DNA from 4 places in the Parabacteroides sp. AF39-10AC genome. Region 2 is predicted to be linked to each of the others. Evidence: riboswitches for the same ligand, from Rfam matches in the RefSeq annotation. Region 2 holds a riboswitch; each other region holds the start of a gene.
The links. Region 2 has a riboswitch for cobalamin ahead of DW033_RS09230 (Ig-like domain-containing protein). Riboswitches for the same ligand answer to the same signal wherever they lie in the genome.
Positions count from the first base shown of each region.

Region 1: it holds a riboswitch for cobalamin, as region 2 does, so the genes downstream of both, DW033_RS00025 (ABC transporter substrate-binding protein) here and DW033_RS09230 (Ig-like domain-containing protein) in region 2, are expected to answer to the same signal.
Region 3: it holds a riboswitch for cobalamin, as region 2 does, so the genes downstream of both, DW033_RS18480 (TonB-dependent siderophore receptor) here and DW033_RS09230 (Ig-like domain-containing protein) in region 2, are expected to answer to the same signal.
Region 4: it holds a riboswitch for cobalamin, as region 2 does, so the genes downstream of both, DW033_RS10925 (porin family protein) here and DW033_RS09230 (Ig-like domain-containing protein) in region 2, are expected to answer to the same signal.

Region 1 is NZ_QTLP01000001.1:6,001-12,266, forward strand. It holds gene DW033_RS00020 (iron ABC transporter permease) at 1-468, opposite strand, end outside; gene DW033_RS00025 (ABC transporter substrate-binding protein) at 478-1,641, opposite strand; cobalamin riboswitch at 1,704-1,903, opposite strand; gene DW033_RS00030 (precorrin-2 C(20)-methyltransferase) at 1,970-2,674, shown strand; gene DW033_RS00035 (hypothetical protein) at 2,723-3,235, opposite strand; gene DW033_RS00040 (formate--tetrahydrofolate ligase) at 3,629-5,296, shown strand; gene proS (proline--tRNA ligase) at 5,395-6,266, opposite strand, start outside.
Region 2 is NZ_QTLP01000008.1:35,913-42,178, forward strand. It holds gene DW033_RS09225 (DUF5074 domain-containing protein) at 1-2,832, opposite strand, end outside; gene DW033_RS09230 (Ig-like domain-containing protein) at 2,850-4,517, opposite strand; cobalamin riboswitch at 4,724-4,928, opposite strand; gene fldA (flavodoxin FldA) at 5,099-5,608, shown strand; gene DW033_RS09240 (PepSY domain-containing protein) at 5,723-6,266, opposite strand, start outside.
Region 3 is NZ_QTLP01000024.1:8,913-15,178, forward strand. It holds gene DW033_RS18475 (putative transporter) at 126-1,808, shown strand; cobalamin riboswitch at 1,918-2,123, shown strand; gene DW033_RS18480 (TonB-dependent siderophore receptor) at 2,161-4,164, shown strand; gene DW033_RS18485 (DUF5074 domain-containing protein) at 4,185-5,549, shown strand; gene DW033_RS18490 (ABC transporter substrate-binding protein) at 5,549-6,266, shown strand, end outside.
Region 4 is NZ_QTLP01000010.1:76,952-83,217, forward strand. It holds gene scpA (methylmalonyl-CoA mutase) at 1-462, shown strand, start outside; gene coaW (type II pantothenate kinase) at 592-1,446, shown strand; cobalamin riboswitch at 1,466-1,669, shown strand; gene DW033_RS10925 (porin family protein) at 1,961-2,569, shown strand; gene priA (primosomal protein N') at 2,657-5,119, shown strand; gene DW033_RS10935 (low molecular weight protein-tyrosine-phosphatase) at 5,179-5,670, shown strand; gene DW033_RS10940 (HD family phosphohydrolase) at 5,777-6,266, opposite strand, start outside.

The DNA of each region.
Region 1 (6,266 bases), on a different contig from region 2:
CGTGACATTTCCTTTTACCTTTTGGGAAACATACACGATCAGCGCCATCACGGATAAGGAACCGATCACGGCCGCTATCGATAAGGCGATCTCCCCCATAAAACCAAGTTTACTCAAGGCAACGCCCCCTAAACTACCGCTTAACAACACCACAAAAGCGACACCCATGCTCGCTCCCGAACTGATACCTAAGACCGAAGGTCCGGCCAATGGATTACGGAAAACGGTTTGCATCTGTAAGCCGCTGATGGATAAGCCTGCTCCCGCTACCAACGCTGTCAATGCCTGTGGTAGTCGGGATTTCCAGATAATATTCTGCCATGTAATAGGCTCATTTCCTGAATTCCAGATAATATGCCAAACCGATTGAAGAGGAATAGAGACTGACCCCAACACCAAATTCAAAAAGATTAGAACAAAAATAGCCGTGACAATCGCCAGCATCCATAGGGTATTTGAATGTCTCATCAGTGTTCCTTATTTAAGTCGAGAATAATAGACCGGCTCATGATCCGGTAATAAATCCGGATGAAAGATATGAAGCAAATCCGCTAGGACGATCTCCGGTTCTGTCGGCATACTCTCATAAAACGGCGTGTTCTTCATATTACAATAGATAATCCCTTTCTCCCGGAACGCACGGAAATCCGCATAACGAGGATCTTGCTCTTTCAATGCCTCATAGCTAAACGTTCCCGGGAAACTATTCACGATACGCCAGTAATCAGCATCGTCCGCTTGGTTATAGACCGTCTCGAAGTCTAATGTAACACCACCGGATCGCTCATCGTCTTTCAAGAAATAATCAGCGCCGGCATCCTTGAAAAGCTGTGCCAAGAAACTCTTTCCTCCTACGGCATACCAGTTTCCACCCCGTAACTCGCCACTAAAAACGATCGGACGTTTTTTAACCTTGCCATCCGCCGTAAGTTCCTTTAATTCATTATACCTCTTCTCAATGGCGGCAAAACGCTCATTGCCCTCTTTCTCTACCCCTAACAACAAGCCTATGAACTTGATCCATTCAGCTTGTCCCAATGGCGTAGTCTCCTTATAACCCAAATGGGGAATCAAGGGGATACCCACGTCTTTCAGCGTCTCATAGCCTCCCCGCTTGAATGGCGATACAAGGATCAAATCAGGATTCATACTCATGATAACCTCGTTATCGAAATTTCCCTCTATACCGATCTTTGCGGTTTTACCTTCTTTCAGGCGTTCGTTCATCTCTTTATTGAACAAATGCCGTGTACTGGTAATCCCAACGACCTTATCCAAAGCACCCAATTTAATAAAATTCGATAATTGCAGGGAAGTCATACAGATAACGCTTCGGATGGGAAGCTCTATCATCGTATAATCAACGGGAATCCCCGTGGGTTTCGAACCTCTTTTTACGAACGCATAATGAAACGTGGTGCTTTCCTCGTTTTGAGGATCTTGAATATCAGCCAAGACATATTGATCCGCATAGGTAAGCTTGAATCCTTGGGCGTATAAAGGCTTAACCTGCTCTTGCGAGAATGCGGATTGCTCTACGGAAGCCGTCTTCCCTATTTCTCCTTTTTCACGGATACCTGAAGTACATGATAAAGTCAATACCGATAAAAGCAAGCATCCACCCGCTATAAACTTATTCATAATCCTTGTTTAATTGACAGTTGATCATTGACAGTTACTCTCGTCCTGCTCCACGGGACAGCAACATTTATTTATGAACCGGCAGGTCTTCTGACTTACTTCCATTCTGGACGCCTTCCCGATTACGAAACCAGTGGCCAAGGTATTGTCCGAATGTTTAGAAGTTCACAGCAGCGTGGTCTGTCCGGGATTCTCACCCGGTTCCCTTTTAATCCGCCTCCCGGAAAAAGAGATAAGCGGAGCCTATTACAGCGACAAAAGTAGTAAGAATATTTGTATACATCCGCAATTTTAAGGACTTTTGCGTTTCAAATAAAAACAGATACACATGAATCATCCTATTCACTTCGTCTCATTAGGTCCCGGTGATCCGGAATTAATTACGCTGAAAGGGCTTAAAACATTACAAAAGGCTGATATTATCTATTGTCCTGCTACACAAGGCAAGCATGGAATCATATCTCGGGCGACGGATATATTGAAAGCTATTGAGGTAGACGAATCCTTGATCCATCCGTTTATTTTGCCAATGAGTAAGGAACGGACAGATGCGTTAAACGCTTATAACGAATTGTTTCTGGATGCCCAAGCTGAATATTTGAAAGGAAAACAAATCGTGATCGTCGCCGAGGGAGACGCTGGTTTTTATTCATCTATACAATATGTATACGATAAATTCGAGGAAGCAGGAATCCCGGTCGATCGAATCGCAGGAATTCCGGCATTTATAGCGGCAGGTGCCTTGGCCGGGATACATATCGTAAAACAAGAGGAGCAAATTAACGTAATCCCCGGGACTGCGTCGTTCGATGAACTTTCGGCAAAAATAGAAAATGGAATGATCATCGTCATCATGAAATTACCGGGTTGCCAAGAGGCTATTCATACTTGTATCCGGCAGTATGCGGATAAGGCGGTTTTTCATTATTTCGAGAATGTTGGAACAGGAAAAGAATATTATACTACTGATATCACCACTATACATTCCAAGGATTTCCCCTATTTCTCCCTACTGATTATCCAACCTCGCTAAAAGAAGAAGGCTGCCCGGAGAGTAACCAAACCCGGACAGCCCATCTTATTACGCTACATGCAATATATGCTTAAGCTGATCGATATGGAAACGAAGTGTATCCATATAAGGTTTCACTGAATTATGATACATGATCGCTTTTGCGTGCATATCTTCCAACTCGCTTACTTTACGGTTCGCCTCACGCATTTTACAAGCGTTGTAGCGAATACCCGATACATGTCCTTTGATATCCTCGATCGCTTGGTTTCCCCGGTTGAAGATAGACTCTGCTTCTTCCGGAGCGTATACCGTATAGGCTTGGGCAACGTCATCCAGTAATGCCTGTTGATAAGAGCCGGCTATCGGGAGCAATTGATGGATCGCATGATGACATAAAGAATGAACCTCGTTTTGAAGCTTCTTCAATTCTACTTCCCACTTTGATTCACATACTTCATCCAATTGTTTGACTTCCGCTACGACACGGCCGCTAAACAATTCCACTACCATCTTTTCCCATGCTTCTGCTACCCACGATTTAGTAGCAAATGTAACCTGACTAAATCTTACTGTTGACATAACCTTAAATTTACATATTATATTGCTAATGTTATTAATCTCTTATCTGTTTCAATTTATCACACTCAAATCATTTTATCTTTCTTTTTATCGTTGCGACACCACAAAATTAATCAAATTATCATAGATGGATAATTTTAAAGACTATTTTATAATTCTTTAAGAGTGCGACAAGCAAAACGTATGATTTTTGCAAAGTTCACTTTACAAAAAGTTTAATTTCAAGCCTAACAGCTATCACAAAAAGCAAGATCATCGCCATCTTCGCACAAAAATATCAAAATAACACAATCTTATTATTCCATAAAGGGGGAAAACCTTGTTCCGTATCATTTTGTTATTATAATAAATTAGATTTACTTTGTTCAAACTATATAAACTTACATAAAGCACATGAAATCGGACATTGAGATAGCAAGAGAAACAGACTTGCGTAAAATTAAGGAAGTTGCGACAACGTTAGGTATCCCTCGTGAGGAAGTACAAAATTATGGCAGGTATATTGCCAAGGTTCCTATCCATTTGATCGATAAAAAGCAAATGGACCAGCATAATTTAATTTTAGTGACCGCTATCACTCCCACTAAAGCGGGAATCGGAAAGACTACGGTTTCGATCGGTCTGGCTTTAGGTCTGAATAAAATAGGGAAGAAAGCGGTGGTCGCTTTACGTGAGCCGTCTCTTGGCCCGTGTTTCGGCATGAAAGGTGGTGCTGCCGGAGGTGGATATGCCCAAGTGCTTCCTATGGAAAACATCAACTTGCATTTTACAGGGGATTTTCATGCGGTTACTTCCGCCCACAATATGATTACCGCTTTATTGGATAACTATATTTATCAGACTCGCAACACCTGCGAGGGGTTAAAGGAGATCAAATGGAAACGGGTTCTTGACGTAAACGACCGTAGCTTACGTAACATCGTATCGGGTCTAGGCGGCTCGGCGAACGGTGTCCCTACCGAGACCGGATTTGACATCACTCCCGCTTCAGAGATCATGGCGATCCTTTGCTTGGCTACGGATATAGAGGATTTGAAACGACGTGTCGGAAATATTTTATTGGGTTATACAAACGAAGATAAGCCTTTCACGGTAAATGATCTTGGCATAGCCGGAGCTATTACCGTATTGCTAAAAGACGCATTACTGCCGAACCTAGTACAAACAACGGAGAATACTCCCGCATTTGTACATGGAGGTCCTTTCGCTAATATCGCCCATGGATGTAATTCCATATTGGCCACCCAAATGGCTCTTACTTATGGAGATTATGTGATTACGGAGGCTGGTTTCGGCGCTGATCTGGGCGCAGAGAAATTCTTTAATATCAAATGTAGAAAAGCGGGGCTTTCACCGAAACTGACAGTCATCGTAGCGACTGCCCAGAGCTTAAAACTTCATGGTGGCGTTCCTGAAAAAGAAATCAAGGAACCGAATATCGAAGGATTAAAGAACGGATTCACTAACTTAGATAAACACATTGAGAATATGAAGAGCTTCGGACAGCAAGTAATCGTGACTTTCAACCGTTTCGCTACCGATACGGACGAGGAGATCGCTTTAGTGGCTGAGCATTGCAAGGAAAAAGGGGTTGGATTCGCCATGAATAACGTTTTCTCTGAAGGAGGTGAAGGGGGTACGGAACTTGCCCGCTTAGTGGTTGATACGATCGAAAATCATCCTTCCGCTCCTTTACAATATACATATGATCTGAATGATCCGATCCGTACGAAGGTACAAAAAGTGGCCCAGAAGATATACGGAGCCTCTTCGATTGTTTATACGACTTTGGCCGATAAAAAATTGCGTCAGATCGAAAGCTTGGGTATTTCCCATTATCCGATCTGTATCGCCAAGACTCAATATTCATTCTCTTCCGATCCGAAAGCTTATGGGGTCGCCAAGGATTTCGAACTAAAAGTACGAGATGTAATCATCAATAACGGAGCCGAGATGATCGTTGTCGTCATGGGCGAGATCATGCGTATGCCGGGGCTCCCTAAAGAGCCGCAAGCCCGAAAGATCGATATCGTGGATGGCATGATTGAGGGATTGAGTTAATAGACAGTAAAACAATTTAAATAAAAAAAGGTACGCCTCACACATTCAGTAAGGCGTACCTTTTTTATAACCACTCTCGCCCCGAAACCGGGGGGCGATCAATAAGCTCTGGCGAACAGTACCCGGCAAGCCGACGGTTTACCTGTCACCATACACTTACCCGGAGTCTTATCACCAGCTAAAGGAATACAGCGGATCGTAGCTTTCGTCTCGTTCTTGATCAATTCTTCTGTTTCCGGGGTTCCATCCCAGTGGGCCATGATGAAGACGCCATCCTCGATCTTCTCCTTAAATTCCTCATACGTATCTACGTTTATGATGTTAGCCTCACGGTGATCGTACGCTTTCTTGAAGATATTCGCTTGGATTTCCTCCAACAGATTCTTCACGTATTCCTCAATGCCATCACACGTGATCGTCTCCTTCTCCAAAGTATCACGGCGCATTACTTCGATCGTATTATTCTCCAAATCACGACCACCCATAGCCAAACGCACGGGAACACCTTTTAACTCGTACTCAGCGAACTTCCAGCCCGGCTTCTTGTTATCAGCGTCATCATATTTCACGGAAATGCCTAACGCTTTCAATTTAGCCACGATACCAGCGACCTTCTCGCTGATCTGCGTCAATTGCTCAGCGCTACGGTAGATCGGTACGATCACAACCTGTATCGGAGCCAAATGTGGAGGCAATACCAAACCGTTATCATCAGAGTGAGACATAATCAACGCTCCGATCAAACGTGTGGAAACACCCCAAGAAGTAGCCCAAGCATAGTCGCTCTTACCGTTCTTGTCGATGAAAGTAACGTCGAAAGCCTTACCGAAGTTCTGCCCCAAGAAATGGGAAGTTCCCGCCTGCAAAGCTTTTCCATCCTGCATCATCGCCTCGATCGTATAGGTATCCAAAGCACCGGCGAAACGCTCGCTCTCAGACTTCACGCCCTTTATTACCGGCATTGCCATAT
Region 2 (6,266 bases):
GGGCATTGTCTGAGATGCGTCATCAGGCGCATAAATCCATTCTAAGCGACCAGACTTCGAGATATCGATTGTCATCTCATGCTGTTTTAATTCAAAAGATTCCACATGGATTGAATCAACGATTATTACGCAAGTATCGGTTATTCCTCCGTATTTTGAAGTAACGACGACATTTGATTTACCCGGACGAACGAAAGAAACCTTGCCATCGCTAGACACGCGCACGGGGCTCATACTGGTAGACTTCCATGTCAGTTCTTGGAATGTAGCATCCCCCGGATTAATAGTTGCGGTCAATTGAGCGAAAGTGTTCGGTTTCTGGCAAATCGTATCTTTATCCAATTGGATGCTCGTTACAGGAATCTCAACCGCAACTTTACAAGTCGCTTTTACATCCGCACCACTTAACGGAGACACCGTAATGATTGCCTCACCATATTTTTTTGCGGTCAATACACCATTCTTATCAACCGTAACAACATCCGGCGTATCAGAAACATACTTCATTGGTACGGCACCTATCGAATCTGGTGTTGTCGTTATCGTCAATTGCTGCGTGTTACCCGGTTTCATAGAAACAAATGTCAAATCCAATTTAACCGCATCCGGCCATTGTACACAATTCACTTTACATTCCGCAGTTTTCGATCCATCCTCCGTAGTCACCGTAATGGTAGCTTCACCTGCTTTAATAGCCGTAATTAAGCCTTTCTCTGAAACCGTGACAATATCCTCATTCGAAGATTTCCAACTAACAACCGTATTTGTAGGCTTAGCAGGTATAAACGTAGGTTTCAACGTATAAGTATGTTGCTTTCCATTCGAATTCGTATTTAGGGATATTGATTCCGGTAAACTCACGGATTGAATATTGGCTAGAACCTTGATAACACAGCTATCCATCTTGGATGAATCTGCGCTCATAACCTTAATAACTGCTAGTCCATCCGCAAAAGCCGTAACCAATCCCTTATTATTCACATGAGCGACCTTTGTGTTCGAGGAGTTCCAAAGCAATTCAGGTAGAACCGCTCCTTCAGGATGTAATTTAACTTTTAACTGGAGTGTACCATCACGCTGTACACGGGTCGTATCACTCTCAACATCTAAAGTCAAACTTTGGACTGAAAGAGAAACATTTACAAGACAAGTGTCCTTCTCATTACCTGCTGACACGATAATTTTGGCAGTACCTTGAGCAACAGCGGTTATCTCTCCATTCGCCACACTCGCCACATTGCTGTTCGAAGAAGTCCATACGGCAGAAACACCTTCGGGAACAGTCACCTTTAATGTGGATTTTTCACCCACATTCAGAGATAACTCATGCTTATCTAAATAAACTGCTTTTCCTTTCACCGTCACTTTCAAATCCTTTGTGACAATCTTTCCATTCGAATCGAAATTAACGGAGACGGTAGCTTCTCCTGTTTGATCCGGCTTCAATGTTAGAGTCAGATTATCACCTAAGATAGATGCAGATAACAGACTCTCATTCGATACTGATTTAACGGATTTATAGATAGCTTCAGCTATATTGTCTTTATCCGTAGCCATATCTTTTAAAGATACAGTTATAGGCGCATCATTAATACCAGCCTCTATCGAAGTAAAATCTTTAACAACCGGAGCCTCATTATCAGGGAAGATATGCATGGCAGGGAACCAATAGCTGGGTTCTAGCGGATAACACCCTAATTGACGGCCAGTTTTAGCATCTACAACATATTGCCAATAGTTTATAGAGCCAAAATTCTCAAAAGCGGAAATATACAATTTGTCATCTGGACTTACACGTAAACCGGCACCCACATACAATACGCGTCCCTTCTCCGGAATGGTATAAAATGGTTTATCCATAGAAGAAGGATTACCGATCTCATAACGATAAATCTCATTACCACTGCTAAAACCACCTCCCTTTGTCCAATAAATAGCATTTTCTTGCGTACTTGCACAAAGAACACCCGCAGTCCAAGCATACCATGAATCCGGTATAGTCAAGCCATCGGGTAATGATAGATAAGTTTCTTCCAAAGTCTCCGGATCAATACATAACAGGCGTGATCCAGCACCTACCCAAACACTGCCATCCTTACTTTGTGTCAAAGTACTGAAACTTCCTTCTATCAATTTGATAATCTCATGTTTTAGAGGATCTATCACCAAAACGCCTTTACTTTGCTGAACCGCAAACACATATGTTTTTGTCCGGACCATCATTCCTACTTGACCATTATAAAGTCCCCCGGAATTTGAGGCACCTTTCAATTGATCTCCAACCGTCAAATTCTTTATATCAAACAAAAAAATACCGTTTGAAGCGCCAATATAGCCAACAGAGTCATTCACGCCTAAAAAAGCACGTCCATCGCCTCCGCCTATATCCGTAAATTGAGCTTTCACTTTCATTGTCTTGGCATCCACTACATTCAAGCGACCTCCTTCAATACTGGCTCCACCATCCTTTGGCTGTTTAGAAGTAATAAACATATTATCTCCAAAAATAGTACCAAACTGAGATGTACAACCTAATTCTTTACCAGGGTTTGCTGTCTGGAAAATCTTATAAGCGAAATCACCAGAAGAAGTCATAAAATTAATAGTACTGTTGTTATGACCAAACCAGTCCTCGTTCAAAATAAAGACTCCCTGTGTATAATCTACGTTTTCACTTGAACGTAGTAGCGTGACTCGGCTTTGCGAAGCCGGAAGTTCAGGTAATTGCAGTTTCTGCTTCTCTATCGGATTCAGCCCCCGCGAACCGGTTTGCCCCACAGCCGAAAAGGCCGATAGTAAGCAAACCATACTTAAGTAAAGTGTTCTTTTCATGTAAATGAATTTAATTATTAATTAATACGGAATTTAAAGACCTTCCGGTCTCCATCCTTTTCTCCTGTCAACAGATAATTCCCGGAGGGAAGCGATATAGGATAAAGTTCGTGGGGAACTCGAGCTATAAAGGTTCTCAATATTTTTCCTTCCATTGTCATTAAATAAAAATGATATCCATCCAAATGCTCCAAAGACAATGTCCCATTTTGATAAATTACCCGACTACCACTTGCGGATAAATATTCATTACTTACTGGATTCGATATTTTTTCTACTGTATAGGTATCTATTATATCCAATCCATTCAGCACCTGTATCTCTATCGTATAAACACCGTCTATGTCTAAATTTTTCAATGGAACCAAAATTTTCCCAGAAGAGCCTTGTAAGCTCACCGCTCTTAATTCTGTGATTATATTACCTTCGGCATCGATTACATAAGTAGCGATTCTTTTATGACCACTATCCTCATTTCTATAAACACGAACTTCATAAGAGGTGGCTTCCTCTACTTTCGGAAAAGTTAAAACAGCATCAAGACCATTGAAATCTATTTCCGGAATAACAACTTCCGTTATCGTTACCTCGCAAACAGCGGTATATCCGCCATCTACCGATTGGGCTGTTATTTTCACCACACCGGGCTTGACACCTGTTACGACCCCATCTTCTACGGTTGCTATGCCTGTATCGGAACTACTCCAAGTAACCTGCTTATTATCAGCGTTTACAGGAGAGATACCAGCTACAAGGGTTGCGTTTGCTCCTGCTTGTAAACGCAAAGAAGACTTATTGAGAGAAATGGATGTTACGTGTATCACTGGGATCTCGGGTTCATCCCCTCCACCTCCAGAAGGTATTGTCGCAGCGACAAAGACATCCCCGGGCTGAGTTCCTTCTGATGTATTCATATTCCCATTCCAACTCCACACATCCCAACAACCATCCGTTAATACACGGCTTGTCGCACCTAAACCAGAATAACTAAAATTCGAGGTTTGACTACTTCTCACAAAATAACTCCAATAACCATAATACCAACCGGCTTGCCAATGAATGCCATTGCTACAACTCCAATAGTCATAGTCATAAGATGGATATCCATATCTTTCCGCATTTATCGGGTGATAAATAACTCCTGTTTGAACCCCTTGCCGAATGGCGGCCGCAACATCCTCTGCCGGATGCTCAGGGTGAGAAGTTTGTCCCAACAGCGGATTTGTGATAGGAGGTTCAAATTTAAACGCATTTTTAGGCTCAGACTTCGCTCCCTCTAGATCATAAGAAATATTAAGTATACTCTCACCATACCCGATTCCATCGATCGTATATCCCATCCAGCCGGTGTATTGGGTGAGCAATACCAATCGCGGATCTGCTTGAGCAATCGCCACGATCATATCATGTCCGGTAGCCTCGCCATCCCAGCGATATCCCCAAACCATGGCATCCGGGCGATTCCCATCATGCCATTCAATCACTAAAGCGGCTTTATTGCTACCATTACCAACCCAATATTGGATGTCATCGAAAGTAAAACTGGCATCAGCTCTTAATTGAGACTCCTGCTTTGTTGAGATATTCCTTGCGAAAGGATGCGGTTGACCTTGAACCAATACCTGCGCATAGGCTCCCACTACGTAAAAAGCCATTACAAAGAAAAAAGATAAAAACTTTCTCATAAGCATAATATTAATGTAAAACTCCAAAAAACAAATACACTGAATGATATAAAAGGACATGGCTTTAACAGGCTAACACAAAATAAATCGTCCATAGTTCCCCACGAACTACGGCATAACTTACCCTATCCAAATTACCTCTTTAGAGCAATGTTCTTTGTATTCCATATTTGAATCATACGCTAAACCCCGGTAGCGTAAAATCGCGGCGGTTATCCGGCATTGGCAGGTCTTCTGACTTACTCCACTTTAGAACTTCCTTCCCGTTCCTTCCGGAAACAGTGGCAATGAGTTGATGTCTAAAGCTTTTTTGGAGCTTACAGCAGCGGGACTGTCCAGGTTTCTCACCTGATTCCCTTTTAATCGCCGTACCCTGAATAAAGTAGGCGAACCAATACGTTGGCAAATTTATAAAAAACAATTCAAATTATCGACAAATTCACAAAATGCTTTCTTCCCCCAACCATCACTGATCATTCATGGGTATTCGCGACCCTCAAAATACATATTTGTAGGTATTGCCGAGACTAATAAGATATCGGATATTTGCTTTCGTTATCAAACTATAAAAACAAATAGAAATGAAGACTATAGGAATATTCTACGGCTCGTCTACAGGAACGACGGAAGGGATCGCGAAACGTATCGCGGAGAAGCTGGGTGTGGAAGACAAAGATATTCATGACGTATCTAACGCTTCTCCCGCTGATGTGGCGCCTTATGAAATCTTGTTATTAGGCTGTTCCACTTGGGGCGCCGGAGATTTGCAAGATGATTGGGATAGTTATCTAGGGAAACTGAAAAAGCTGGACTTAAGTGAGAAAACCGTCGCATTATTCGGTTGCGGAGACTCAGCCTCTTTTAGCGACACTTTCTGTGACGCCATCGGCACGATCTATTCCGACCTGCGAAATACAGGTTGCAAATTCATTGGCGCTGTAGATGCTTCGGGATATTCATTTGACAGTTCCACCGCCTGCATAAACGGTATGTTCGTCGGACTTCCTCTGGATGAAATGAACGAGGACGATCAAACGGAAGGGCGGATCGACCAGTGGTTGGCATCTATAAGGAAAGAAGGAATTGAATAGACGCACACTTTTACATACATAACTGTTTAACCTTAATATTGCAACGTTTGCGTATTCAACTAGATTGGTTTAGATTTATGAAGAGGTATGTGGCTCAAACATACCTCTTTCTTTTCATCTCAGTTTCCTGAATTGTTTCTTTATCCAAAAATAATAGCCGGTTATCGCGAAGATCGTCCCCAACAAGGAAACTAAGCAAGTCAATATACGGGTAGTCATTCCCCCCCACGAGCCGACGTGTACGGAATAAATCCATCCTCTTATCTTCCCCGATTTCGGGAGATCTTTATATAATTGGACTTCCGTAATCTCACCCGTTGCAGGATCAAAGGAGTAACGGTCGCTTCCTCTTGTATTTCCATAACGGGCCGTAGAAACCGTAGCGGAGCCATCTTGGATCGTGATTGAGTTAAAGTCCGGATAATGGCTTTTCAATGCCGATAACACCTCAGCCCATTGTGTGTAATCCGTCTTTTTCTTCGCAGGTTTCCTCGCGCCGGAAGAAGCTGGAGCATGATGCGCTTGAGGCGGGTTTGCACTAATACCGAAGACACTATAAAAGGCATTTCGATACCAGCCAAACGACCATGTTAATCCGGTTAACGCTAAGATAAGCAGGAGCGATGCCGCATAGAATCCCCCGGAGACATGTAAATCA
Region 3 (6,266 bases), on a different contig from region 2:
AGTAAATGTTGTTAGAATGGATGCCAGATTAAACTGGGATACTAAATGTTCAATATGTGTATCTCTGCCGAAGTGATTCGCCAGAGGTACTTTTTTATCTTAAATTAATATATACATGAATAGATATGGAATGGATTAATGAATTGTTATGGGGAGAAGGGGTAGGGCATTCTATCCTTTTGTTATCCGTTGTGATCGCTCTGGGGATCCAGCTTGGTAAACTGAAGCTATTCGGTATCTCTTTAGGGATTACCATGGTACTGTTTGTCGGGATCTTTCTCGGGCATTTCGGTTTTACGGCGAATCCGTCGGTCGTTCATTTTTTTAGAGAGTTTGGTTTGATCTTATTTGTTTACTCGGTAGGTATGCAAGTAGGCCCCGGATTTTTCTCTTCGTTTCGAAAGGGAGGGATCACGTTGAATATGCTTGCTTGCGGTATTGTTTTTCTAGGGGTGATTACTGCCTTGATTATACATTATATTACAGGCATTCCTATACCGACAATGGTAGGTATCTTATCCGGAGCAGTGACGAATACACCGGGATTGGGCGCTGCTCAACAGGCTTATTCAGATATGACGGGGATCTCGGATGAAACGATCGCTTTAGGATATGCGGTTGCCTATCCGTTAGGTGTGATCGGCATTATCTTGTCGATGATTTTTATCCGTTATGTTTTCCGTATCTCTTTTGCGAAGGAGACGGAACAATTGGAAGAAGAGACGGATACGGAATCGGGAGGAGAGGCTGTACCTATCTCTTTGGTGGTGAAGAATCCGGCGATTTTTGGTCGTAGCGTAAGTGAGCTATCTAAATTGTTGGAACACCGTGAATTTGTTATTTCCCGTATTTTACGTAACGATACGAATCGGATAGAGATCGTGGCGGGGAACACGGTATTGAATGGGGATGATAAGATTTTTGTTATTACCGCAGAGCATGACGTGGAGGCGATAAAGACTTTTATCGGTCAAGAAATACAGATGGATCGTAAGCAATGGATTCCGGCGGAAAGCCAGTTTATCAGCCGGCGTATTTTGGTTACCCGGTCTGAAATCAACGGTAAGCAATTAGGGGCTTTGCAGTTACGCCGTTTACATGGAATTAACGTGACTCGGATCAATCGTGCGGGGCTGGAGTTGGTAGCTACTCCTAATCTGGTCTTGCAAATAGGCGACCGGGTGACAGTGGTCGGTAGTGAATTGGCGGTGGAGAAAGTTGCCGAGACGCTGGGTAATTCAATGAAACGCTTGAATGAACCTAATTTGGTGACTATTTTTGTTGGTATAGTTTTGGGTATTATCGTGGGAAGTCTTCCTATTAGTTTTCCGGGTATTCCTCAACCGGTGAAATTAGGATTAGCGGGAGGTCCGTTGATCGTTGCGATATTGATAAGCCGGTTCGGTTATCGTTATAAATTGGTTACTTATACCACGCAAAGTTCTAATTTACTATTGAGGGAATTAGGAATCACGTTGTTTCTCGCCTGCGTGGGATTGAGTGCGGGTGAAGGTTTTGTCGATACGATAGTCAATAAGGGTGGTGTAGCTTGGATCGGTTATGGTTTTATAATAACGTTATTGCCTCTACTGATTATCGGTTGTGTGGGAAGGTATTTTTATAAACTGAATTATTTTACGTTGATGGGATTGATTGCGGGAAGTACGACCGATCCTCCTGCGTTAGCCTATTCCAATATGGCGGCAGGAAATGATGCGCCGGCGGTTGGATATGCGACGGTTTATCCATTGACCATGTTTTTGCGTGTGTTGACCGCACAGTTAATGATATTATTCTTTTATACATAGAATAAATATTTTGTTGTTAGTAATGTTTAGAAAAGTGTAAACTCCCTAGCCTTCCGCCGAAGTGATTCGCCGGGGGGCTTTTTTGTTGCTAATCAAAAAGTAAACATGTATCTTTGCGGCCAATCAAGGTGTAGATGTTATCGATTCCGATAATAATCAGTAAAAGGGAATCCGGTGCGAGTCCGGAGCTGTACCCGTAGCTGTAAGTCCTTGGAGCCCCGGCAAATCTTGTTGCCACTGCCTATCGGATAGGCGGGAAGGTAGCCGACAGAGGGTGGACGAGCCAGAAAACCTGCCATGATTTTGTTATGCGACGTTTCGGGTGAAGACGTTGGTAAATCTAAATGTTGCTATGCGAGATTTATATCTTATAAGATGCCTATGCGTTTTTAGCGCATGGTTATTCTCTTTGGGTGTCGCTTACGGTCAACAGATCGATACGACGGCCTATCACGAGCTTTCCGGGGTGGAAGTGGTGGAGAAGGTACGTCCGTCGGTCACCCGTGAAGGTACGCCTTTGCAAATTATGGACCGGGCGGGAATCGATCGCTTGGGAGTACAAGACCTATCCGAGGCCGTGAAACGCTTCTCGGGAGTTACGGTACAGGATTATGGGGGGATCGGAGGATTGAAAACGGTCTCGGTACGTAGCTTGGGGGCGAAGCATACCGCCGTCAGTTACGATGGGGTGACGATTACGGACGCGCAAAGCGGGCAAGTCGATATCAGCCGTTTCTCGTTGGATAATGTGGAGATGGTTTCCTTGTCAATCGGGCAGTCGGATGACATTTTCCAAACGGCAAGGGTGTATGCTTCGGCAGGCGCCTTGAATATACAAACCGGAAAGCCCACGTTTAAAGACAAATCGTTTCATACTTATCTTAAGGTTAAGGGAGGTTCCTTCGGGCTTTTTAATCCTGTGCTGCATTATGATCAAAAATTAGGAAAGCGTTGGAGCGCATCCTTACATGGTGATTTCGTGCGTGCGGATGGACAATATCCCTATACATTAATTAATGGGGAATTGGAAACGAGAGAGAAGCGAAGAAATAGCGATATCCATTCTTTCCATTTGGAAGGTAATCTATTCGGCGATTTTGGAAGGGGAGGCGAACTTTCCTTTAAGGCGTACTATTTTGATTCGGAGCGGGGGCTTCCCGGTTCTGTTAATTTATATAACAAGAACACTTCTGAACGATTATGGGATAATAACTTTTTCGTGCAATCGGGGTATAAGAATGTTCTTAATGAGAAATTTACGCTACGGGCCATGGCTAAGTATAATTATGCTTTTACTCGTTATTTAGATATAAATGATAAATATGCTGCGGGCGAACAAGTCGATTTGAATACACAGAATGAGTATTATGGCTCTGTAGGTTTGCTGTATACTCCTATAAAGTATGTATCGGCGACGTTGACTACGGATTTAACTCGCTCTATGCTGGACAATAATTTTGTGAACGGCCCTAATCCAAAGCGAATGGCCTCTCAATCAGTACTAGCGGTGCAATATAAGAACAGTCGATTCACGGCTACCGCTAGTTTATTGGGAACATATATCACTGATAAAGTGGAGCAAGGGGAAAAACCGGATGATAAGAGGCGTTTATCCCCGGCTGTAAGTTTGTCTTGGCGGCCATTCTCGGAAAGTACTTTGCGGATACGTGCCTCTTACAAAGATATATTCCGGGTTCCTACATTTACGGACTTGTATTACCTCCGTATGGGAAATACAAATTTGAAACCGGAAGAAACTTCCCAATATAATGTAGGGGTAACATGGAGTTCTTCCTGTGGGGATTGGCTGCGGCATTTCAGTATTTCGGCGGATGGATATTATAATACGGTGAAAGATAAGATCGTGGCTTTACCTACCATGTATGTTTGGAAGATGATGAATATGGGCGAAGTGGATATTAAAGGGGTAGATGTAAATTTATCTACACAATTCCGATTGCCCTTACGAATGAGCTTGCTTTTGGCTTCCACTTATTCTTTTCAATACGCGGTTGATGTGACAGATCCGGAAGCTAAGAATTATAAGGATCAGATTCCTTATACACCTCGTCATTCTGGCACGGTTTCCGTAACCTTGGAAAATCCATGGGTAAATGTCTCTTATATACTGACTGCGGTTGGTGATCGTTATGCATTGCCGCAAAATATAGATCGGAACAGGATTGATTCTTATATAGAACAGAGTATTTCTATAAATCGAGATTTTCGTTTTCGATATTTCGGTTTGCGTTTGCAAGGTGAATTGTTAAATCTTGCGAACGTGAATTATGATGTTATTCAGTATTATCCCATGCCGGGCCGTTCTTGGCGTTTAAGTATTTGTTTATCCTATTAGTAAACTATAAAAGTAAAGTAATGAAAAAGAAGAATTTAGTTTGTGTCTCTGCCTTGTGTGCATTGATGTCTTTCTCGTTTGTCAGCTGTGATGATGACAATGAGCCTTCACTGAACATACCAAATGTATCTGTAACTAATGTCAGTTTTACGGATGAGAATCCGGAAGCTTTAAAAGTTAGCGGAACCTTAAATTGGACAGCTCCGTCTTCTGTTGACAATGTAACAAAGTACGTGATTTATGGTTCCTCTGATGGAACCGCTAAAGATATGAAAATTGCGGAGGTAGAAGTTGGAACACATTCATATGCTATTACGGATGTCGTAAATATAGGCTATTTATTAGTTATAGCCGCAAATGCGGAAGGTGAGTCTTCTGTTTATGCTTCCGTAAGAGTTATTGATTTTGTGAAGGATAGTTCTTTCATGGCTTTATATTTCTTGAATTCGGGCAATATGGGAAATAACAACTCTTCTTTATATATGTACGACATAGAAAAGGATGAGGTTGTCCCCGATTATTTCTTGGCTCAAAATGGCAGGGGGCTGGGAGATACGGCACAGGATATGATCGTGTATGGCGATAAGATGTATATCGCGGTATATGGAGAGTCTACGATAGAAGTGACAGATCTGAAGGCAAAATCCATTAAGCAAGTCAAGACAGAGGGGCAGCCCCGTTATATGGTATCAGAGGGTGGAAAAGTCTATATTAGCTATTATAATGGATATGTCGCTCGTTTGGATACCGCATCCTTGGAGGTTGAGGCGAAAGTAAAGGTCGGACGGAATCCGGAACAATTGGCGGTATCTTCTAATAAATTGTTTGTCTCAAACTCCGGAGGTATGGATTACAGTACCGAGGTTGGGTATGATAAAACGGTATCAGTGGTTGATCTGTCTACTTTTACAGAGATAAAGAAGTTGGATGTAGTATTGAATCCCACACGGATACAGGCGGATGAGCAAGGAAATGTATATGTGGTTTCTATGGGTAACTATGCGGATATACCCAATACGGTACAAAAGATAAATACGGAGACTTATGAGGTTACTTCCCTTACGAATTGTCCAAACGCAACGGAGATGGCCTATGAGGATGGCAAGCTATTTCTGTTCTATGCGCAATGGGGAATGTCTAGCCCTGCATTTTTAACATTTGATACAAAGAGCCAATCTGCGGGAACGAGCTTTATTACAGATGGAACCTCAATACAATCCCCTTATTCAATCAGTGCCGTGGGTGGAAATGTCTATGTCGCAGAGTCTGATTATAAGAATAATGGCGATATCTATTGTTTCGGAGGTGACGGTAAATTGTTCAAGAAGTTTGAGGCCGGTTTAAATCCCATGAAAGTAGTCCTCGCTCAAAAAGATAATATCTAATGCGATTACTGATTCTCTTAGGGTTCGCTTTCTGGATGGTGGCATGTACGCCATCCGGAAAGCAAACTTCTTCCAAGGAAGCTCTTTCCTCTGATAGTATTCAATATGCCCAAGGTTTCACGGTTCAGCGCTTTGATACCTATATAATGGTGGAAGTTCGTGATCCGTGGGATAGCACCCGTCTGCTTCAACGCTATTTATTGGTAGACCGGACAAAGTCGGTTCCCGGCGGATTACCCAAAGGGACGATCGTGAAGGTCCCGGTAAAAGATATTGTGATTTATACTTCTGTCCATGCGGCTATTATTGATCAACTGCACGAAACCGATAAGGTTATAGGCGTTTGTGAGCCTCGTTATATGGATACTCCTGCCATACAAGAGGGTATACAGGCCGGAAGAATCGCTGATTTAGGTGAGGCTACCTCTCCGAATATAGAGAAAATGATAGAGATCGGCGCGGAACTCGTGATAGCTTCCCCATTCCAGAACAGTAGTTATGGGCCTGTCGAGAAGATAGGGATACCCATTATCGAAGGAGCCGACTATATGGAGGCATTTCCTTTGGGGCGTACGGAGTGGATTCGCTTTTATGGTTTGCTATTCGGAAAGGAAGAGATGGCCGATTCTATATTTAAAGAAACAGAGCAAGCCTATTTGTCTCTAAAGGACTTAACCGCAAATATAGATAATCGTCCTACTGTTTTGTCGGAGAAAA
Region 4 (6,266 bases), on a different contig from region 2:
GAAACTAAGAAAGACGCAGACTTCCAGAAAGCTTGCGAGCTTTGCGAGCAATTCGCTAAGAAAGAAGGCCGTCAGCCTCGTATCATGATCGCTAAGATGGGTCAGGACGGACACGACCGTGGCGCTAAGGTTGTCGCTACTGGTTATGCGGACTGTGGTTTCGACGTAGATATGGGACCGTTGTTCCAGACTCCGGCCGAGGCTGCCCGTCAAGCTGTGGAGAACGACGTTCACGTAATGGGCGTTTCTTCTTTGGCCGCTGGTCATAAGACGTTGGTTCCGCAGGTTATCGAGGAGTTGAAGAAACTAGGTCGCGAGGACATCATCGTTATTGCTGGAGGTGTAATCCCGGCTCAAGACTATGATTTCTTGTATAAGGCTGGCGTTGCCGCTATCTTTGGCCCGGGTACTTCCGTATCGAAGGCAGCTTGCCAGATCCTTGAGATCTTGTTAGGCGAATAAATAGAGTTTAGGCCTTACGGTTTTTAAATAAAGAGAGGCTGGACAATTGATTTTGTCCGGCCTTTTTTAGTATTGTATGCGGGTTTATGTACTTTTGTAGCGATTATTCAATTAAAAAGGGAAAGAATCATGGGAATCGTTATAGGTATAGATGTGGGAGGTAGCACGACCAAGATCGTCGGCGTGGAGGATAAGAAGATCAAGAACCCGATGTTCGTGAAAGCTACCGATCCGGTAACCTCTTTATTCGGGGCCTTCGGTAAATATATTTATGATAATAACATCTCGCTCTCGAATATAGAGAAAGTGATCTTGACAGGTGTAGGTAGTGCTTATATCGATCAACCTTTATATGGCTTACCAACTGCGAAGACGGATGAGTTCCTTGCGAATGGGCTAGGGGCGCAATATAATACGGGACTGGACAGTCTATTGGTGGTCAGCATGGGAACGGGTACCTCCTTTGTCAAGGTACAAGGCTCCACGATCGAGCATATCGGGGGATTGGGTATCGGTGGCGGAACCATCCTCGGCTTGTCTAAGCTATTATTGAAAACGCATGACTTTCACCAAATAGCGTCTTTGGCCGAGCACGGTTCCTTGAATGATATCGACTTGCATATCCGGGATATTACGCCGCATCCGTTACCCGGCCTGCCGCTGGACGTGACAGCCTCTATTTTCGGAAAAGTGGACGCGAACGCTAAGGTTGAGGATATCGCTCTCGGTATCGTTCATATGGTCTTGCAGACCATCGGGCAAGGAGCTGTTTTCGCCTCGTTAAATGGCGATATCAAGAATATCGTATTGATCGGTAACCTAACTCGCTTGCCACAATGCCCGGATATTTTCCCCCGTCTGGAGGAGATGTGCGATGTCCATTTCAAGATACCGGAGTATGCCGAGTATCGCACGGCTATCGGGGCGGCTTTATGCTATATCAGGAACCGGGAATATAAGGATATTTTTTGTGGAAAGTGTTAGGCTACATCAAAACTTTATGTATCTTTGCTACATGCTTTGTTCCCTTTCGGCAATCGCCGGATAGGGATTAAAAGGGAATCGGGTGAGAATCCCGGACAGTCCCGCTGCTGTAAGCTTCATAAACGGGTTGAGCAATACTGTTGCCACTGTTCATTCAAGTGAATGGGAAGGCGCTTAAGACCGGAAGTAAGTCAGAAGACCTGCAAGGCGTGTATATTTTCGACGGCTTCGAGGAAAGGCCGGAAGAGAACGCAAGAACCGTATCCGGTTTTTACTATTCTTTATCCAAGGTTTTCTTATCAAGTCGTCTCATGGTTTCGGATAATTATTTTGCCATAATAATTAGGGAAAGAAGCATGAATCTGACCGACGGGATGAGCTCCGTGTGTAAGATGCATGCTTTCTTTGCGTTTAAAGGACTGGGGTATTCCGTGAACACTCTATAGAGAATATTTGTTTATTATTAGAAAAGTGCGTTTATTTGCAACGAGTAATTAACAAAAGAAGTATGAATATGAAGAAAATTGTGGGACTTGTTATGGTTGCCTTGCTAGCGTTGATGGCGCTTCCGGCGAACGCTCAGCTTAAATTCGGTATCAAGGGAGGTGTGAATATATCGTCTGTTCATTTCAACTCGGACGTGTTGAAAGCGGATAACGTAACCGGCTTCCAAGTGGGTCCGATGATCGAGACGACCTTACCGTTGGTGGGTGTCGGGATCGATGCGGCAGTGTTGTATTCGCAAAAGGGTTTGGAAACGACCTCGGCTGGCGGGGTGAAGACTTCGATGAAGACGGATTATATCGATGTTCCGGTCAACTTGAAATGGAAATTCGGCTTACCGATCGTCAAGGCGTATCTGGCAGCCGGTCCGTATATCGGTTTCCGTGTAGGCGGTGATAAGTTTTGGGATATCCCGGGTTCCGTAGCGGATCAGGTGAAGGCGAAGAATTTCAGCGCAGGTCTTAACTTCGGTGCCGGCGTGGAACTGATCAGCCACTTGCAGGTGGGTTTCAATTATGGTCTGGGACTGACTGATAACTATAGTATTGAGAAGGTGAACCTCTCCGACGGTGCCGGAAAGAACCGTGGATGGTCTATCACGGCAGCGATCTTGTTCTAAATAGGTGAAAATAAAATGAGAGAGGCTGGGCTTTAGAAGTCCGGCCTTTTTTGTTATTTTTGGGCTCGTAATGAAACACCTGTTTGAATGAAATACGCGGACGTCATACTTCCCCTTCCTTTGGAGAATAGCTATACCTATCGGATACCCGAAGATCTGGAGAGAGCCGTGACTCCCGGTTGCCGGGTGATCGTGCATTTCGGGAAGAAACGATATTATACGGCTATCGTCATGGAGGTACACGACCGGGAACCGGTATCCGATTTTGAGACGAAGGAGATCTACGCTTTGCTGGATGCCACGCCGGTGCTCCGCCGTCCGCAACTCCGTTTCTGGAAATGGATATCTTCTTATTATATATGTAAGCTGGGCGACGTGTATAAGGCGGCCTTGCCTTCCGGCTTAAAGTTGGAAAGCGAGACGGCGGTTACTTATAATGAGGATTTCGAGGCCACCGCCCCCTTGCGCCCGAACGAGCAAGCGGTACTGGATGCTTTTAGCGGGGTTTTGAAATTGACGATCTCGGAGTTGGAGAAGAAGACCGGTCTTCGAAATGTTGTCCCGATCGTCTCTTCCTTGATGGTGAAAGGGGCGGTCGAGGTGAGCGAGGAGCTAAAGCGAGGATTCGTTCCCAAGACACAGGCGTTTATCCGTTTGGCCGAGGCTTACCGGGATGAGACGAAATTACAGGCGGTGTTCGAGGATTTGAAACGAGCGAAGAAGCAAGAGCTTCTGCTGGTCAGCTTCTTGGATTTAAGCCATACCTTGAATCCCGCTTTATCGAAGGAGCTTTCCAAGAAAGAGCTATTGGAACGCAGTGGTTATACCTCTGCGGTATTGGAGGGGCTGCTGAAACGGGGTATCTTGGAGAGTTACGAGAAAGAGGTGGGTCGTTTGCAAGTATCTGTCTGCCGCTTGCAAGAGCCGAATCCGCTCAGTCCGGCGCAAGAGAAAGCCTATGGAGAGATCCATGAGGCTTTCAAGACGAAAGAGGTCTGCTTGCTTCATGGCGTGACTTCCAGTGGTAAGACCGAGATATACGTCCGTTTGATCCATGAGGTCTTGCGGCTGGGGCGGCAGGTTTTATATATGTTGCCGGAGATCGCTATCACGACCCAGATCACGGAACGGCTGGCGAAATTATTCGGGGATAAGCTATTGGTCTACCACTCTAAGTTCTCGGATAACGAGCGGGTGGAAGTTTGGAATAAGCTATTGCATAACGACGAGCCTATGCTGGTATTGGGGGTCCGTTCGTCCCTCTTCCTTCCGTTTAAGGACTTGGGCTTGATTATCGTGGACGAGGAGCATGAGAATACGTATAAGCAGCAGGACCCGGCACCCCGTTACCATGCCCGTAACGCTGCCATCGTCTTGGCGGGTATGCACGGCGGTAAGACCTTATTGGGTTCCGCCACTCCCTCCATCGATTCTTATTTCAACGCTACGGCGGGGAAATACGGTCTGGTTGAGTTATCTACCCGCTACGGTGATTGCTTGATGCCGGAGATTATTACGGTGGACGTGAAGGAGCTAAAGCGCAAGAAGATCATGAAAGATACCCTTTTCTCCCCTCTGTTGGTGGAGAAGGTGCGGGAGGCCCTATCCCGGGGCGAGCAGGCGATCCTATTCCAGAACCGCCGGGGATTCGCCCCGATGATCGAGTGCCGAGGGTGCGGGTGGGTGCCTCGTTGCGTGAATTGCGACGTTAGCCTTACCTACCACAAGGCGCATAATCAGCTGGTTTGCCATTATTGCGGTTATACCTACCGCTTGCCGCAGGTATGTCCCGAGTGTAAGGGGACGGAGTTCAAGATGCAAGGCTTCGGTACGGAGAAGGTAGAGGAGGAGATCGCTGGGCAATTCCCAGCGGCGAAGGTGGAGCGGCTGGATTTCGATACGGCCCGTACCCGCACGGCTTACGAGCGGATCATCTCGGATTTCGAGAAGGGGAAGACACAAATCTTGATTGGTACCCAGATGTTGTCGAAGGGATTGGATTTCGGGAATGTCAGCGTGGTCGGAATCCTGAGTGCCGATAGCCTGATGAATTTCCCTGACTTCCGGGCGCACGAGCGGGCTTATCAATTGATGGTACAGGTTAGCGGACGTGCCGGACGACGGGATAAGCGGGGTACGGTGATCTTGCAGACTACTCAGCCGGAGCATCCTTTGATCCGTATGGTGCAGCATTTTGCTTATAAGGAAATGGTGAGCTTGCAATTGAGCGAGCGTAGTATGTTCCGTTACCCGCCTTACTACCGTTTGATCGTCTTGATCCTTCGAAGTCGGAATGAGGAGGCTTTGCAGGAAATGTCTGCTTTATACGCCGAGAAACTTCGTGCTCGTTTGGGTGAGCGGGTGTTGGGGCCGGTTACGCCGCCTATCACTCGGGTACAGACGCTTCATATCAAGAAGATCGTCTTGAAGATCGAGATATCCGCCGGGATCGCTCCGCTTCGTGAGATATTGGAGGGGATTCATGCGGAGATGCAGGGATATGCGCTATTTAAGCAGTTGTTGGTTCATTATGATGTGGACCCGGCTTGAGAATTGAAAATGGAGAATTGAGAATTGAAAATTGAAAATTAAAGGAAAGGAGCTTAGGGATGAAGGAGGAAAAGATACGGTTGTTGTTTGTGTGTTTGGGAAATATATGCCGTTCCCCTTCGGCGGAGGCGGTAATGAAGAAGTTGGTGAAGGATGCGGGGCTGGAAGCTCGGATCGAGATCGATTCCGCCGGGATCACCGGCTATCATGAGGGAGACCGGGCAGATTCAAGGATGCGGGCGCATGCGGCTCGCAGGGGATATTCGTTGGATTCGATCTCCCGTCCGGTACGTCAGTGGGACTTCCATGACTTCGATTTGATTATCGGCATGGACGACCAAAATATAACGGATTTGAAACGGATGGCTCCCGATCTGGAATCCGTCGCTAAGATACATCGGATGACCGAGTTCTCCCGGAATAAGTTGTACGATCACGTCCCGGATCCTTATTATAGCGGTGCCGAGGGCTTCGAGCTGGTCTTGGATCTATTGGAAGACGCTTGCGCCGGGTTGTTGGAATATTGCCGATTATTACGATGCCCATCGTAAGGTTGCTAGAATGCCCATTGTAAGATGCTTATAACTGCGATTATAAGAACCTTACAATAGGCATTATGGTTCTGTGCCGATGGCTGTATGCCTATCTGCTTGATAATTATTGTTTTTTCAAGTCCGGATAGCTGATTCGGGTATGGAACATGGTTTTCAGTTTGTCTACGAATACGCTCTTTATGGTCTCCACGTCCTTGAAGGTCAGCGGAGCGCTCTTTAGCAAGCCGTCGGCGATCTGCCCGTCGATGATCTTGTTCACCAAGGCGCTGATACTCTCTTCGGTATGTTCCTTCAAGCTGCGGGAGGCGGCTTCCACGGAATCGGCCATCATCAGTACGGCGGTCTCCTTCGAGAAGGGATTCGGGCCGGGGTAGGTGAATAGCTCGTCGTTAATCGGCTTGTCCGGGTATTGGTTCTTGAAAGAGTTGTAAAAATACTTCGCCTTGCCACGCCCGTGGTGCGTACGGATGAAGCTGATAACCGCCTTGGGTAACAGGGCCTTCTCGGCGATCTTCACGCCCTTGGTGACGTGGCTGATGATGATCTGCGCGCTTTGGTCGAACGATAACTGGTTATGCGGGTTCACGCTCGAT